DNA from 2 places in the Duganella sp. AC237 genome. Region 2 is predicted to be linked to the other one. Evidence: riboswitches for the same ligand, from Rfam matches in the RefSeq annotation. Region 2 holds a riboswitch; the other holds the start of a gene.
What was found. A riboswitch is a leader RNA that binds a small molecule or an ion and turns the genes downstream of it on or off. The one in region 2 is predicted to bind glycine.
Positions count from the first base shown of each region.

Region 1: it holds a riboswitch for glycine, as region 2 does, so the genes downstream of both, gcvT (glycine cleavage system aminomethyltransferase GcvT) here and AC0IYS_RS16760 (D-amino acid dehydrogenase) in region 2, are expected to answer to the same signal.

Region 1 covers NZ_CEEDEW010000003.1:4,177,057-4,184,427, forward strand. The annotation lists gene AC0IYS_RS18465 (DUF1631 family protein) at 1-1,404, opposite strand, end outside; gene AC0IYS_RS18470 (methyl-accepting chemotaxis protein) at 1,644-3,473, shown strand; gene AC0IYS_RS18475 (hypothetical protein) at 3,645-3,839, shown strand; gene AC0IYS_RS18480 (ATP-dependent Clp protease proteolytic subunit) at 3,906-4,466, opposite strand; glycine riboswitch at 4,617-4,713, shown strand; glycine riboswitch at 4,758-4,883, shown strand; gene gcvT (glycine cleavage system aminomethyltransferase GcvT) at 4,959-6,080, shown strand; gene gcvH (glycine cleavage system protein GcvH) at 6,132-6,512, shown strand; gene gcvP (aminomethyl-transferring glycine dehydrogenase) at 6,516-7,371, shown strand, end outside.
Region 2 covers NZ_CEEDEW010000003.1:3,777,085-3,784,455, forward strand. The annotation lists gene AC0IYS_RS16750 (diguanylate cyclase) at 1-1,557, shown strand, start outside; gene AC0IYS_RS16755 (DUF1801 domain-containing protein) at 1,590-2,018, shown strand; gene AC0IYS_RS16760 (D-amino acid dehydrogenase) at 2,025-3,290, opposite strand; glycine riboswitch at 3,339-3,452, opposite strand; glycine riboswitch at 3,453-3,553, opposite strand; gene AC0IYS_RS16765 (hypothetical protein) at 3,695-3,997, shown strand; gene AC0IYS_RS16770 (ankyrin repeat domain-containing protein) at 4,053-4,586, shown strand; gene AC0IYS_RS16775 (3-oxoacyl-ACP reductase) at 4,624-5,979, opposite strand; gene AC0IYS_RS16780 (LuxR C-terminal-related transcriptional regulator) at 6,081-6,779, opposite strand; gene AC0IYS_RS16785 (sensor histidine kinase) at 6,788-7,371, opposite strand, start outside.

The DNA.
Region 1 (7,371 bases), 400 kb from region 2:
GACGCTGCGCTGCATCGCCTTGAACAACGGATCTTCCGGCCCATTGCGCTGCTCCCAGCCCATGCGCGACAGCAGATCGATCATGCGGCGCGCCGGGTGTTCCTCCTGGAAGAAGAAGTTCTTGTCGACCAGCGCGGCCTTGAGCACGGGAATCTGCAGGAAACGGATCAGGTCGCGTATCTCCTGCGAAATGTTCTGGTCGCGGAAAACGGTGTCGAAGATCGCCGTCAGCAAATCGAAGGTGCTTTCGTCGGCGCGCGTCAGGCTGCCTTGCGGCATGCTTTGCTTGATGTTGGGCAGGTAGAACACGTTGGCCGGCATGGCGGCGGCGCTTGCGGCCGGCTCGCCGTCCGATCCGTGCTTGCCCACCGCGGTCGCCTGCAACTGCGCCAGATAGGCGAACAGCGGCTGCCTGGCGCCGATCTGCGACTGCCGCTGCGCCTGCTCGTTGCTGACGCCGCGCGACTGGAAACCTTGTGCCGCCCCCTGGACCCAGACGCCGCCCGCGTTCAGCGCCGGCATCGGCACGTCCGGAATGCCCGGATCGATGACGCCGGCGCCTTGCAGCAGGCCGCCGGCGATCTTGTCGACGATCTGGCCGGCGGCCGAACCGGCGACGTCGCTGGAGGCGAAGAACTGGCGCAGTTGCTGGGCCAAGGCCGCCTGGTTGCCGCGCGCGCGGGCGCCCGCCGCCTGCTTGGCCGCGTCGGCCTTGCGGCCCTTGTAGCCATCCACTGAGCCCGGCATTACGCCCTTGCCCTGCAATGCCAGGTCCAGCGCTTCGAGCATCGGTCCCAGTTCGATGAACATGCCGGGTTTGACAAGCGGTTGCAACAACGGCGCCGACTCCGGCTCGGGATCGAATTGCAGCCAGGCTCGCTGCAAGGCCGACAGGAACACCTCGGGGCGAAACGGATTCTGGCTCACGCGCAAGATATCGCGGCCCAACAGGAACGCCAGCCGCACATTGAGCGTCTGCAACGCGTCCGAATGCAACGATTCGAACGGTTTGCTGGCGCCGCCGAGCGCCACCCTTTTGTCCATTTCCTCGAACGGCACCAGCGACATCGGCTGCCCGGCGCCGCTACGTTTGTCTTTCGCGGCCGGCGCCAACTGTGCGATCTCCTGGCGCAGCGTGTTTTCCAATGCCTCCGTCGCCAGATGCAAGAACGCGAAATGGCGGTTACGCAGCAAATTGCCGGCGCGCAGCCGTTGCTGGATGGTGCGCGTATCCCCGTCGGTGGCGTCGATCAGCGCGCCGGCCAGCTTGGCGGCCAGCGCCAGATATTGATCGCCCGCGTGCTTGACGGCGATGCCGATCAAGTCCTCCAGCAAGCCATGCCGCGGCGTGACCGTCTTTATCGGCGCGCCGCTGGTGCTCGGGGTGGTTGAAGTATTCGCCATCGTGTCGGCCCGCTGGTGATCGATCCGTAGACCCCATTCTTACACAGTATTTCCGCATGGCAATACCAGCAGTGAAAGAATCGGCGATTTTTTTTGCCCCTTGCGGGCTGTGTACCACTTTCCTCGTTCCAACAACTGCTTTGACGAGGCGCAATGAACAAGCTTGGACTTTGCTTAACATCATTATATGGTCCGCCCCGCTCCCGCCCTCGCCGTCGCTTCCCTCACCAAGGATATCCATGAAATACCTGCATAACCTGGAAACCTCCAGCAAATTGCTGATCGCCTTCGCCACCGTGCTGGTCCTGACCGTGCTGCTGGGCCTGAGTTCACTCGCGCGCATGGGCGACATCGACCGCGCGTCGACGCAGCTGTCCGACACCTGGCTGCCGCAATCGATCGCCGTGCTGTCGCTCAAAAACAATGTGCAGGAATTGCGCAAGCTCGAACACGTGGTGATCAGCGACAAGGCCAGCATCGACGGTTCCGAGCAAAAACTAAGTCTCGCACTATCCGCGTTCCGTGACAATGCTGACAAGCTCGGCAAGACCATCAACGATGCAAACCTCATGCCGCAGGCGGCGGAATTACAACGGATGGCCGCTTCCTACCTGCTCGCGCACGACAAAATGATGGCGCTGGCCAACGAGGGCAAAAAGGACGAGGCGGTCGCGGTGCTCAAGGGCTCGTCGCTGCCGGCGTTCGACGCCGTCAGCGGCCAGCTCGACAAATTACTGTCCAGCAATCTCGAAGGCGGCCGGCAGGCGGCACGAGGCGCCGACCAGGCGTACCTGGCCGGGCGCATCGTCACGCTGGCCCTGCTGTCGGCGGCGATCGGCTTTGGCGTGCTGCTGGCGTTTTGGCTGGCGCGCTCGATCTCGGCGCCGCTGCAGCAAGTGATGCTGGTGGCGCAGCGCATTGCCGACGGCGACTTGAGCACCCGCATCGAAGTACGGTCCGGCAATGAAACCGGCAAGCTGCTGCAGGCGATGCAGCATATGAACGACAGCTTGATGACGATGATCGCCCAGGTGCAAAGCGGCGCGCGGGCGATCGGCCAGGCGTCGGCCGAGATCGCCGAGGGCAATCTGGACTTGTCGAGCCGCACCGAGCAGCAGGCCGCCTCGCTGGAAGAGACCGCCTCGTCGATGGAGCAGCTGACGGCAACCGTCAAACAAAACGCCGAGCACGCGGTGCAGGCCAACAAGCTTGCCGTGTCGGCGTCGGCGGTGGCGGTGCGCGGCGGCAGCGATGTCGGCCAAGTGGTCGGCACGATGGCGTCGATCAACGACAGCTCGAAGAAAATCGCGGAAATCATTGGCGTCATCGACGGCATCGCGTTCCAGACCAACATCCTGGCGCTGAACGCTGCGGTCGAAGCGGCCCGTGCCGGCGAGCAAGGACGCGGCTTCGCCGTCGTCGCCTCCGAAGTGCGCAACCTGGCCCAGCGCAGCGCGGCGGCCGCCAAGGAGATCAAAAGCCTGATCGACGACTCGGTCGACAAGGTGGTGCGCGGCACGCAGCTGGCCGACCAGGCACGCTTGACGATGGACGAGGTGGTGGGCAGCGTCCAGCGGGTAACCGGGCTGATCGGAGAGATCGCCGACGCCAGCGCCGAGCAAACGGCCGGCCTGGAGCAAGTCAACCGGGCGATCGCGGCGATGGATCAGGTGACCCAGCAAAACGCCGCGTTGGTCGAGCAGGCGGCCGCCGCAGCGTCGTCGATGCGCGACGAAACGGGCAAGCTGAACGAGGCGATCGGTGCGTTCGCCGTGCACGACGGCGCGGACCGGGAAGCGCGGGCGCGGCAGCCGCTGGTCGCCGCCGAGGCGCTCAAAACGCGTGGCATCGCCGGCATGCCAGGCGCGGCGGACATGCGCGACGACGAGGAGACGCCGCCGGCGCTCGCCACCGCCGGCGCGCGCCGCGAACGAATCAAGCCGGCACTGCCCTCGCCGGGAAAACGCACGGTCGCGCCACGCCGTCCGCCCGCCCGCGCCGGCGCCGCCAGCGGACTGGGCAAGGCATCCGGCAAGCTCAACAGTGAGGTCGAATGGGAAGAGTTTTAATGACGAGTGCGAGGCATGTTCCTACAGCCCCCCAAGACGCACTCCGATAGCAAGTGCCTGAGCGAAAACGCATCATTGCTCTACCAGAAACGCGCACGGTGTCACCGTTTTTCCAGTCAGCACGGCGCGCTTGTGGCGAGTACGTTCTTTCACTTTCACAAAGGAACTAAAATGAACTCGAATCAAAAAAGCGGTGGCAGCAAGCAAGGCTCCAGTCAAGGCAGCAGCAAGCAATCGGGCGACAAAGGGTCGTCCAGCGGCTCGCGCTCCGGCACCCAGGGCGGCACCCATGAGCAGCATGTGGAAGCCGGCCGGCAAAGCCATAAAAACGACGGCAACAAACAGACGGGCAACAAAAACCGCTAATCAGGCTCCACCATAATTAGCGGCATGGCGGCGCCTCCCTGGCGCCGCTCCCGTTTCAGCTTGCAATCAAATATTGGCCACGCGCTGTCCACGCGGCGGCACAAAGTCCTTCACGGCGTTGACCATCCCCACCGCCACGCCCTCGGCCGCCGTCAGGTGCAGGTCGGAGTACGCGTGCGTGCGCCAGTGCTCCTCGGTCAGCTTGACGTGTTCGCGCAGGATCTGCTCGGTGCGGGCGTCGTCGGCCTGCAAGCCTTCGACGATGATGCGCAACGCGTCCGGCCGGGCGCCGTGCGGCGCGCTGGCGTGCGATTTGTGCACCATGAAGCGCGCCGTGTCGCTGGCATAACGCTCCTCGCCGGACAGGAACAGGATCACGGCGATGGACGCCACCGCGCCGGCGTTGTAGGTGACGATCTTGATCGGCAACTTGCTCAGGTAATTGTACAGACAGATGCCGTCGCTGACATAGCCGCCGTTGGACTGGATCAGGATGTGGGCGGTGGTGATGCGGTCCTCCGTCATATCGGCAACGGCGTCGAAGACACGGCGCACCATGTCACTGTTGACGTCGCCTGACAGGGTGAACCACGCGTGGCCCTCGTAGGAATTTGGATCTTGGCTCATGGGTGGGCTCTCGAATAAGTGTGATTTATTCTAGCAAATAGTTGTTTATATAGCGTTTTTATTGCACGCCATTCGTGCGCGCCCCCGCCCACCACCCCATCCAGCCCTGCCCGCAAGATTGACATTCAGGCCCTTCTGACATATATTCCCGAGTCTTGATCGGGAGAGGGTTGCGGGCGATACGCCAACGCAGCCGCCGAAGGGGCACTACCCAAAAACTCTCAGGCAAAAGGACCGATCAAGGGACCAGCGCGGCCGCCGTTCGATTTTTTATCGCGGCGGGATGCCAACTGGTCCAACTCTGGAGAGCGGCCGCGGCACACGCCGGCGGCCCACCGAAGGGGCGCACGGGAATCGAGTTCGACTTCGCGTCGATTCGCCCGTAATCTCTCAGGTACCAAGGACAGAGGGGTCTGCGATCATTGTGGAAACAGCTTTTTAGCCGTTCCTTGTATGTTCTGTTAACCCCTTTTCGATATGGACCGAGGAATTATGACGCTCAAAGCCACCCCACTCAATAACGCACACCGCGCCGCCGGCGCCAAGATGGTCGATTTCGGCGGTTGGGACATGCCCGTCAACTACGGATCGCAGATCGAAGAACACAACGCCGTGCGCACCGACGTCGGCATGTTCGACGTCGCCCACATGTGCGTGGTCGACATCAAGGGCGCCAACGTGCGCGCCTTCCTGCGCGGCCTGCTGGCCAACAACGTCGACAAGCTGCAGGTGTCGGGCAAGGCGCTGTACTCGTGCATGCTCAATCCGCAGGGCTTTGTCATCGACGACTTGATCGTCTACTTCATCGACGAGAGCTGGTTCCGCCTGGTCGTCAACGCCGGCACCGCCGAAAAAGACGTGGCGTGGATGCAGGCGCAGAACGCCGCCACCAACAGCGGCGTGACAATCACGCAGCGCCGGGATGGTGATAACGCCATGGCGCTGATCGCCGTGCAGGGCCCGAACGCGCGCGCCAAGGTGTGGGACGTGATCCCCGAATCGAAGGCCGGCACCACCGACATGAAACCGTTCAACGTCGCCTTCGCGCACAGCGCCGCCTTCGGCGAGGCGATGATCGCCCGCACCGGCTACACCGGCGAAGACGGCTTCGAGATCGGTGTCGCCGCCGACCAGGCCGAGAAGCTGTGGAACGCGCTGGCCGCCGCCGGCGTCAAGCCGGCCGGCCTGGGCGCCCGCGACACGCTGCGTCTGGAGGCGGGCATGAACCTGTACGGCCAGGACATGGACGAAACCGTCAACCCGCTCGACGCGGGCCTGGCATGGACCATCGACCTGGTGTCCGAGCGCGACTTCATCGGCAAGGCTGCCCTGCAGGCGATGGGCCAGAACGCCCAATTCGTCGGCTTGATCCTGCGCGAAAAAGGCGGCGTGCTGCGCGCCCACCAGAAAGTCATCGTGGCCGGCACCGACGCCGTCGGCGAGATCACCAGCGGCACCTTCAGCCCGACCATGCAGCAGGCCATCGCGCTGGCGCGCGTGCCCAACGGCGTGGCCGTCGGCGACACCGTGCACGTCGAGATCCGCGACAAGAAGCTGGCCGCCTCGGTGGTCAAGCTGCCCTTCGTCCGCAACGGTAAAATCCTCGCCGTTTAAATGATTTAGTATCCTAGTTCGAACCCGCCCCCTACCCATCTGGAGCCTTACATGAATATTCCTGCAGACCTGAAGTACACCGAATCCCACGAATGGGTGCGCGCTGAGTCGGACGGCACCGTCACCGTCGGCATCACCGAGTACGCGCAGGACGCGCTGGGCGACATCGTCTTCGTCGAACTGCCGAAGGTCGGCAAGAGCTACACGGCCGGCGACGACGCCGCCGTGGTGGAATCGGTCAAGGCGGCCAGCGACATCTACGCGCCGGTGTCGGGCGAAGTCATCGCCGTCAACGAAGACGTGGCCAGCGCCCCGGAGTCGATCAACAGCGACGCCTACGCCGCCTGGCTGTTCAAGATCAAGCCGGCCGACGCCAGCGCGATCGACGGCCTGCTGGACGCAGCCGCCTACGGCAAGACCACCGAAGCGTAAATTATGACCCGTTCAAGCCTGACCCAACTTGAAGCACGCGACGCTTTCATCGCACGCCACATCGGCCCTGACGCCGCAGAACAGGAAGCCATGCTGGCGGTCCTCGGCTACGCCTCGCGCGCCGCCCTGATCGACACCATCGTCCCTGCCAACATCCGCAACAAGGCCACCCTGCCGCTCGGCGCATACACCCAGCCGATGCCGGAGCAGGAAGCGTTGAACAAGCTGAAAAAAATCGCCGGCAAGAACAAGGTCCTGAAGTCGATGATCGGCCAGGGCTACTACAACACGCTGACGCCGGGCGTGGTGCTGCGTAACATCTTCGAAAACCCGGCCTGGTACACCGCCTACACGCCGTACCAGCCGGAGATCTCGCAAGGCCGCCTGGAAGCGATCCTTAACTTCCAGCAGACCATCACCGACCTGACCGGCATGGGCATCGCCAACGCCTCGATGCTCGACGAAGGCACCGCCGCCGCCGAAGCGATGACCCTGATCCAGCGCGTGGGCAAGTCGAAGTCGAACGTGTTCTACGTCGCCGACGACGTGCTGCCGCAAACGCGCGAAGTGGTCGAGACCCGCGCCAAGCCGCTGGGCATCGAAGTCAAGGGCTTCCACCCTGCCGAACTTTCCGGCATCGGTGACGCCTTCGGCGTGCTGCTGCAGTACCCCGGCGTTAACGGCGTGGTGCGCGACTACAAAACCGGCGTCGAGGCGGTCAAGGCCAAGGGCGCGATGGTGGTTGTCGCCGCCGACCTGCTGGCGCTGACCATGCTCACGCCACCGGGCGAATGGGGTGCGGACGTGGTCGTCGGTAACAGCCAGCGCTTCGGCGTCCCGCTGGGATTCGGCGGCCCGC
Region 2 (7,371 bases):
GAAACCGGCCAGCGCGGCTTCATCCTGACCGGCAAGGAGGAGTTTTTGCAGCCCTACCATGCGGCGGTCAACATGATCGAGCCGCTGCGGGCGACGCTGTGGCAGGAAAGCGCCGACCCGCGCGAGCGCAAAGCGCTGGCCGACGTCAAGGTCTCCATGGACCTCAAGCTAGGCTTGATGGCCGAGACGATCGCGATGCGGCGCGAGCAGGGATTCGCCGCCGCCGAAAAGGTCGTCGCCGCCGGCGCCGGCCGCGCGCACATGGACATCCTGCGCAATCTGATCGGCGGCGAGCTGTCCTCGCTGTCGATCCACCGCGACGAGTTGCGCGAGCAGCTGACGCACGGCGCCCGCAAGGCCATGTACATCAGCGCGGCAGTCAACATCGCCGAGATGATACTGCTGGCGGTGGCGTTGCTGGTCGGTCTGCGCTCGTTGCGCGCGCGCGCGAACGCCGAAAGGCTGGCGGCGGAAAACACCGGGGCGCTGCGCCGCGCCGCCGCCGCGTCGGAGCTGCGCAACCAGCAGCTGGCGGTCAGCGCCGACATGCTGCACGCGCTCGAATGCGTATCCACCGTCGAAGAAGCCTCGCTGATCGTCTCCACGTTCTGCAAAAAGCTGGTGCCCGGCGTATCCGGCAGCCTTTACCTGTATCGCAACTCGCGCGACACGCTGGAGCGCAAGGCCAGGTGGGGCGACATTGCCGACGACGCCGATGGCATCGAGCCGGAACAGTGCTGGGCGGTGCGGCGCGGCACCGTCCACGTCTGCGCCGGTGACGGCGATCTGCAGTGCCGGCATGGCAGCGCGGGCGACAGCGGCGCCGGTCCGCGCGTCTGCATGCCGCTGGTGACGCAGGACGCCGTGCTGGGATGCCTGACCCTGTACGCGGCGCCCGAGCAGCACGACATCTTCGAACGCCAGCGCGAGGTACTGGCCACGCTAAGCGAAGAGATCTCCATGTCGATGAGTAACATCAAATTGCGCGAGACCTTGCGCCTGCAATCGATCATCGATCCGCTGACCGAGTTGTACAACCGCCGCTACATGGACGAGACGCTGCGGCGCGAGCTGATACGCTCGCAGCGGAACGCGAAGCCGCTGGCGGTCATCATGCTCGATCTGGACCACTTCAAGCGCACCAACGACACCTACGGCCATGACGGCGGCGACGCCATCCTGAAGCGGGTGGCGCAGGTGCTGTTGACGAATATCCGCGCGTGCGACGTCGCGTGCCGCTTCGGCGGCGAGGAGATGGTGGTTCTGCTGCCAGATTGCGACATCGACCTGGCGACCGAGCGCGCGCAGCTCTTTCGCGGGTTGATCGAGGCGCTCCAGGTCGCGCATGGCGGCCACACGGTGCGCACGACGGCGTCGCTGGGCGTGGCCGGGTACCCGGAACACGGTGCCGAGCCGGCGGCACTGTTCCAGGCGGCCGACAAGGCGCTTTACCAGGCCAAGCGTGACGGCAGAAACCGCGTCGTCCGGGCGCTGGCCCCGGAGGCGGCCAGCGCGGATCAGCGCCGCACGGAAGCTCACGAAAATCGCGTATCCTAGACGGTTCACACATCTAACGCAGAGCGCACGCCATGGCGACAAAACCAGTTACCAAAGCCGAAACGGTCCTGCTATCGGGCGGCAATCCGCAAATCCCCAAGGCCTATGGCGACGCGCCGGTGCAGGCCTACATCGCCGCGATGCCGGGCTGGAAAAGCGATCTCGGACGACGTCTGGACGAGATCATCGTCCACACCATACCCGGCGTGAACAAGGCCGTTAAATGGAACACGCCGCTATACGGGATCGCCGACCAAGGCTGGTTCCTGGGTTTTCATTGTTTTACCAAGTACGTCAAAGTCACCTTCTTCAACGGCGGTTTTCTCGATCCGCTGCCGCCGGGGGCGTCCAAAACCGCCGGCGTGCGACATCTCGACCTGCGCGAGGACGACCCGCTCGACGAAGCGCAATTCGCCGAGTGGGTGCGACAAGCCAGCCGGTTGCCCGGCGAGCGCATGTAAAGGCCGTCAGGCCACTTTCGCGACCCGCGCGGGCGCTTGCCGCCCGCCCTCCCGCCCCGACGCGGCGAAGATGGTCTCGGCGATGATGTCCGCCGTCGCCGCCGACAGTGTCCAGCCCAGGTGCCCGTGGCCGGTATTGTAGAAGACCGTCGGCGCCTTGCCGCGCCCCACACGCGGCATCAGATTGGGCATCATCGGCCGCAGCCCGGCCCATGGCGTCACGCTGCGCGTGCTCACCCCCGGGAAGCATTGCTGCACCCACTTCACCAGCGGGGCGATGCGGTCGGCCCGGATATCGCGGTTGAACCCATTGAACTCCGCCGTGCCGGCCACGCGGAAGCGGTCGTCGCCCAGTCGGCTGGTCACCAGCTTGGTCTCGTCGTCGAGCAGGCTGACGGTCGGCGCGGCGGCCTGGCTGGCGGCGTCGTTCAGGTGCACCGTGATCGAATAGCCCTTGACCGGATAGACGTTGACGCGGTCGCCCAGCATCGCCGCCATCGCGCGGCTGGCGGTGCCGGCGCAAACGACCACCGCGTCGTAGCGGCGGGTGGTGCTGAAACCGTCCTCCTCGACGGTGATGTCGACGCCGTCGGCGCCCGCCCGCATGGCCGTCACCTGCTGGCCGAAGCGCAGTTCGGCGCCCAGCCGTTGCGCCGCCCGCGCCAGCCCGGTGGTGAATTTGTGGATATCGCCGGTGCTGTCGCTGACGGTGTAGTGGCCGCCGTAGTAGTCGCCGCGCAGGGTCGGCTCGATGGCGCGCATCTCCTCCGGCGTGACGGCGCGACGCGCCAGCCCGCCCTGCATCAACAGCTTCGACACGCCCGCCGCGTGCTCGAATCCGGCGCGCTCGCGGTAGATGTGCAGGATGCCTTCGCGCTTGAGGTCGAAGGCGATGTCTTCGTCCCTGGCCCACTGGAACAGGTGTTCGCGCGCCGCCAGCGCCAGCTGTGCGGTGGCGATCGTGTTGTCGCGGTAGTGCGGGATGGCGGCGATGAATTGGGCGAACCACGACAGCTTGTGCCAGCCCGGCTTTGGATTGACCAGCAGCGGCGCGTCGTTCCTCAGCATCCACTTCAGGCCCTTGGCGATGGTGGACCGGTGATTCCACACTTCCGCGTTGGAGGCGGACAGCTGGCCGCCGTTGGCGAACGAGGTTTCCATCGCCGCGTAGCGGTGGCGTTCGAGCAGGGTGACGGCGAAGCCGCGTTTGGCGAGGGCGTAGGCGGTGGTGACGCCGGTGATGCCGCCGCCGATGATTGCGATGGTTTTCATGAAGATTCCAGACCGTCAAAGGGGATGGTCTCGGCGCACATGCGCAAAGACACCCCCTCTGTTCTGGACCTGAGAGATTCACGCCGGGCCGCGATGGCGGCAGCGCTTGCTCCTTCGGTGCGGGTGGACGACGTCCGAGTCCTGCCGCTCTTCAGAGTTTAAAGTGCTGTATCGGTCCTTTTGCCTGAGAGTTTCCGGGGCGGTTGCTCCTTCGGCGCCGTCCGTCAGCGCGATGCTGGAACAGTCTCTCCCGATACGGCGGTGGCTTTTGGCCACAACGGGCGTAGCTTACCTGAAAAATTGCGGCTTATCCACCCGACCCGCACCCACCCGGCGCATTGGGTTCGCGGCAACCCGGCCGTGGGATGGGATACTTGGCCAACCCGCGCTACGAGATAATGCATGTGGCGCATCACCATCGCCACCACTTCCACTGCGTGAAATGCGACCGCGTGTTCGATATCGAGGGCTGCCCTGGCCATATGGACAGTCTGGCGACCAAGGGGTTTACCATCGAACGCCACGAGTTGACCTTGTACGGCGTCTGCGCCGAATGCTCGGCCGCCGGCGCCACGCCGCCGCCCCGGCCCCAACCCGCCATCAGCTTGACCCGGCACGGCGCCGGCAATCGGCACGCCGGTTTGTGCCCGCCGCGATCCGCCATGCCCCGCGCCTGCCCTGCGCGTGCGACAGCGTACATCGCTTAAAATCGAACTTAGGCATACTTATCGTTACCCCGAAATAACTTGATGAAAGCGAGACATGGCAGAGAATGAAAAGGCGGCGTCGCCCGCCCCGGTGATGGATGCGGAAACCCTGGAGTTCATACGCGGCGTGTTCACGCTGGTGCGCGGCGGCGACGCGGAACGTCTGGCCGGCATGGTGGCCAAGGGCTTGCCCGTCAGTTTCCGCAATGAGAAAGGCGACAGCCTGATCATGCTGGCCTGCTATCACGGCCACCTGGACACGGCGCGCGTGCTGCTCGAAGCCGGCGCCGACCCGAACGTGCCGAACGACCAGGGCCAGACGCCGCTGGCGGGCGTGGCCTACAAAGGCTATCTGGACATCGCCGAGCTGCTGCTGGCCCATGGCGCCGACATCGAAGGCGCCAGCCCGGACGGCAAGACGCCGCTGATGATGGCGGCCATGTTCAACCGCACCGATATCCTCAAGCTGTTGATCGAGCGCGGCGCGGCCGTCGATGCGGTCGACAGTCGGGGCATGACGGCGATCTCGCTGGCGCAGACGATGGGCGCGAAGGACACGGCCGCGCTGCTGGCCGAAAAAAACCTGTAAGCCACGCTGCGGCGACCCCGACCCGTCCCTCCCGCCCTCATGCCCCGATCAGGCCTTGCCCGCACACGCGCAGGGTCGCGCCGCTGATGCCGAACGCGGCCGGGGTGCTGAGGAACGCGATCAGTTCGGCGACGTCGCGCGGCTGCCCGCTCTGCTTGACGGCATTGAGGCGCCGGCCGATCTCCCGCACGACCATGGGCATGGCGTCGGTCATCGGCGTATCGATGAAGCCGGGCGCCACGGCGTTGATGCAGATGCCGCGCGGCGCCAGCAGCGGCGCCTGGGCGGCGACATAGCCGATCAGCGCGGCCTTGGACGCGGCGTAGTTGGTCTGCCCGAAATTGCCCGCCACGCCGCTGACCGACGACAGGCAGACAATCCGGCCGTCGTCGCGCAGCACGCGCCGCTCCAGCAAGCGCTGGTCGATCGCGATCACGGCGGCCAAGTTGACCTGCACCACCAGATCCCAGAAATGCTCCTGCATATTGGCCAGCGTGCGGTCGCGCGTGATGCCGGCGTTGTGGACCACGACGTCGACGCCGCCGAAGCGCTCGAGCAAAAAGTCGGCAAGACGCCCGGCGCTGTCCGGCGCGGCGATATCGGCGAGGAAGGGCACGGCGGCGAAGCGGTCGCAGGCCTGGTGCAACGCATCCGCCGCGCCCGGCACATCGAGCGCGACGACGGTGGCGCCCTCTTGCGCCAGCCGCTCGACCACGGCCAGGCCGATGCCCCTGGCGGCGCCTGTCACCAGCGCGACCTTGCCGGACAACGCCTGCGTCGACGACATGCTGGCGGGCGCCGCCACGTTGGCCGCCAGGTGGAACGCCTGCCCTGTCACGTAGGTGGTGCGGGCGCCGCAAAAGAACCGCAGCGGACCGTCCAGGCGGTCGAGCGCGTCGCGCGCCACATAGCCGAGATTGACCGTAATACCTTTGGCGCCGATTTCCTTTGCCAGCGAGCGCACAAATCCTTCAACGCCACGGGCAACGGCGGCGGCGGCCGGCGTGGCCGCGGCGCCGGGATCGGCCGCCAGTATCAGCACCCGGCCATTGCGAACCAGCCGCCGCACGACAGGATGCAAGCCGTCGTACAACGCCCGGTAGTCCTGCGGCGCCACGCAACCGGTGGCGTCCATCGCGACGATATCGAGCGGCCCGGCGCCGGCGGCCGGCCCGTCCAACGCCGCCGTGCCGGCGCGGACAAAAGCCGCCGCCATCGCCTCGGCCGCATAGCCGCCGGCCGTCCGGCATAACAAAACGCGTTTGCCATCGAACGGCCGGTCCACATACGGTCCCGCCTCGCGCGACAGCGGCACCGGGTTCGGCAGGCCGATGGCCCTGGCGATGGCGCCGGTGATCGGGTTGCCGTTCAAGCGCATTAACAAATCGGACATGTGATTCTCTTCGGTGCGGGTAACACCGCATTATGCCCGCACCGGCCGCTGGAGACGTTCCAGCCCGGTTTGCCGTCCACCCGCAAGACGCCGGCCCGGCCTCAGTCGAGCAAGCCGAGCATTTTGGCCTCGTAGATCGCCTCGGCGCGCGAGTTCACCTTGAGCTTGCGGTAGGTGCGCCGGATGAAGGTCAGCACGGTGTGGCTCGACACCGCCATCAATCCTGCGATCTCCTCGGTGGTGAAGCCTTTGGTGATCAGCTCCAGCACCTGCTGCTCGCGGGGCGACAACTGGGTGCGCAACGGTTGGGCGTCGGCATCCGCCGCGCTCCTGGCCAGCGCCTGCCGCACCGGCGGCAGGTGGCGGAAGCGGGTCAGCATTTGCCGGGCGATGATCGGGCTGATCGGGCTGCCCCCCTGAAAAATGCTGCGGATCTCGTCGGCCAGGCCGCCCGGCTTGGTGTGCTTGAGCAGATACCCGGCGGCGCCGGCCTCGATCGCGCGCATCACATGCAGTTCGTCGCCGAAATTGGTGCTGACCATGACCGCGCAATCGGGCCAGTGGGACGCGGCCGCGCCGATGACATCGATGCCGGAACCGTCCGGCAGGCCCAGGTCCACCACCAGCACGTCGCAGGCCCGTCCGTCGAGCATTTGCAGGCCGGCATGGCGCGTGCTGGCGGCCGCCGCCAGCACCATGTCGGCCGCGCCGGCCACGGTCCCCTCCAGCGCATGCAGGAAGTCCATATCGTCCTCGACGATACCGACGCGGATGGGGTGGATCGAAGTGGTGGTCATCATGGGTTGTCTCAGTGGTGTGTGGCGACCCGCGGCGGCGCCAGGGTCGGTTGCGAGTGCGTTGGCAGTGCCGGTTGCGGTTGCGGTTGCGATAGCGGCTGGGGTTGCGGTTGCGTTAGCGGCAGCCACAGCAGCACGCGGGTGCCGCCGCCGACGACCGCCTCCCAATCGATGGCGCCGCCGATGGCGGCGGCCCGGCGCTGTTGGTTCAGCAAGCCCTTGCCGCCGCGCTGCCGCGCCGCCGCCAGATCGAAGCCGGGACCGTTGTCGGCGATCGACACCGTCACGCCGTCGTCGTCGAACGCGGTGGCGACACGGATTTCAGTGGCGTTGGTGTGCTTGACGATATTGCTCAACGCTTCCTGCAAGATGCGCAGGATGTGCAGCGCGGTGCGCGGATCGATCCATTCGAGCGGCGGCACGTCGGCCACGGCCCAGTGCAGGCGCATGCCGGCCAGTCGCAGACGCTCGCCCAGCCGGTAGCGCAAGGTCGCCAGCAACAGCAGCAAATCGGCCTCGACCGGCTCGAGCGAGTCGATCGTCAGGTGCAGGTCGTCGATGCAGGCGCGCAGGATGTCGGGGATGGCGTTCTCCT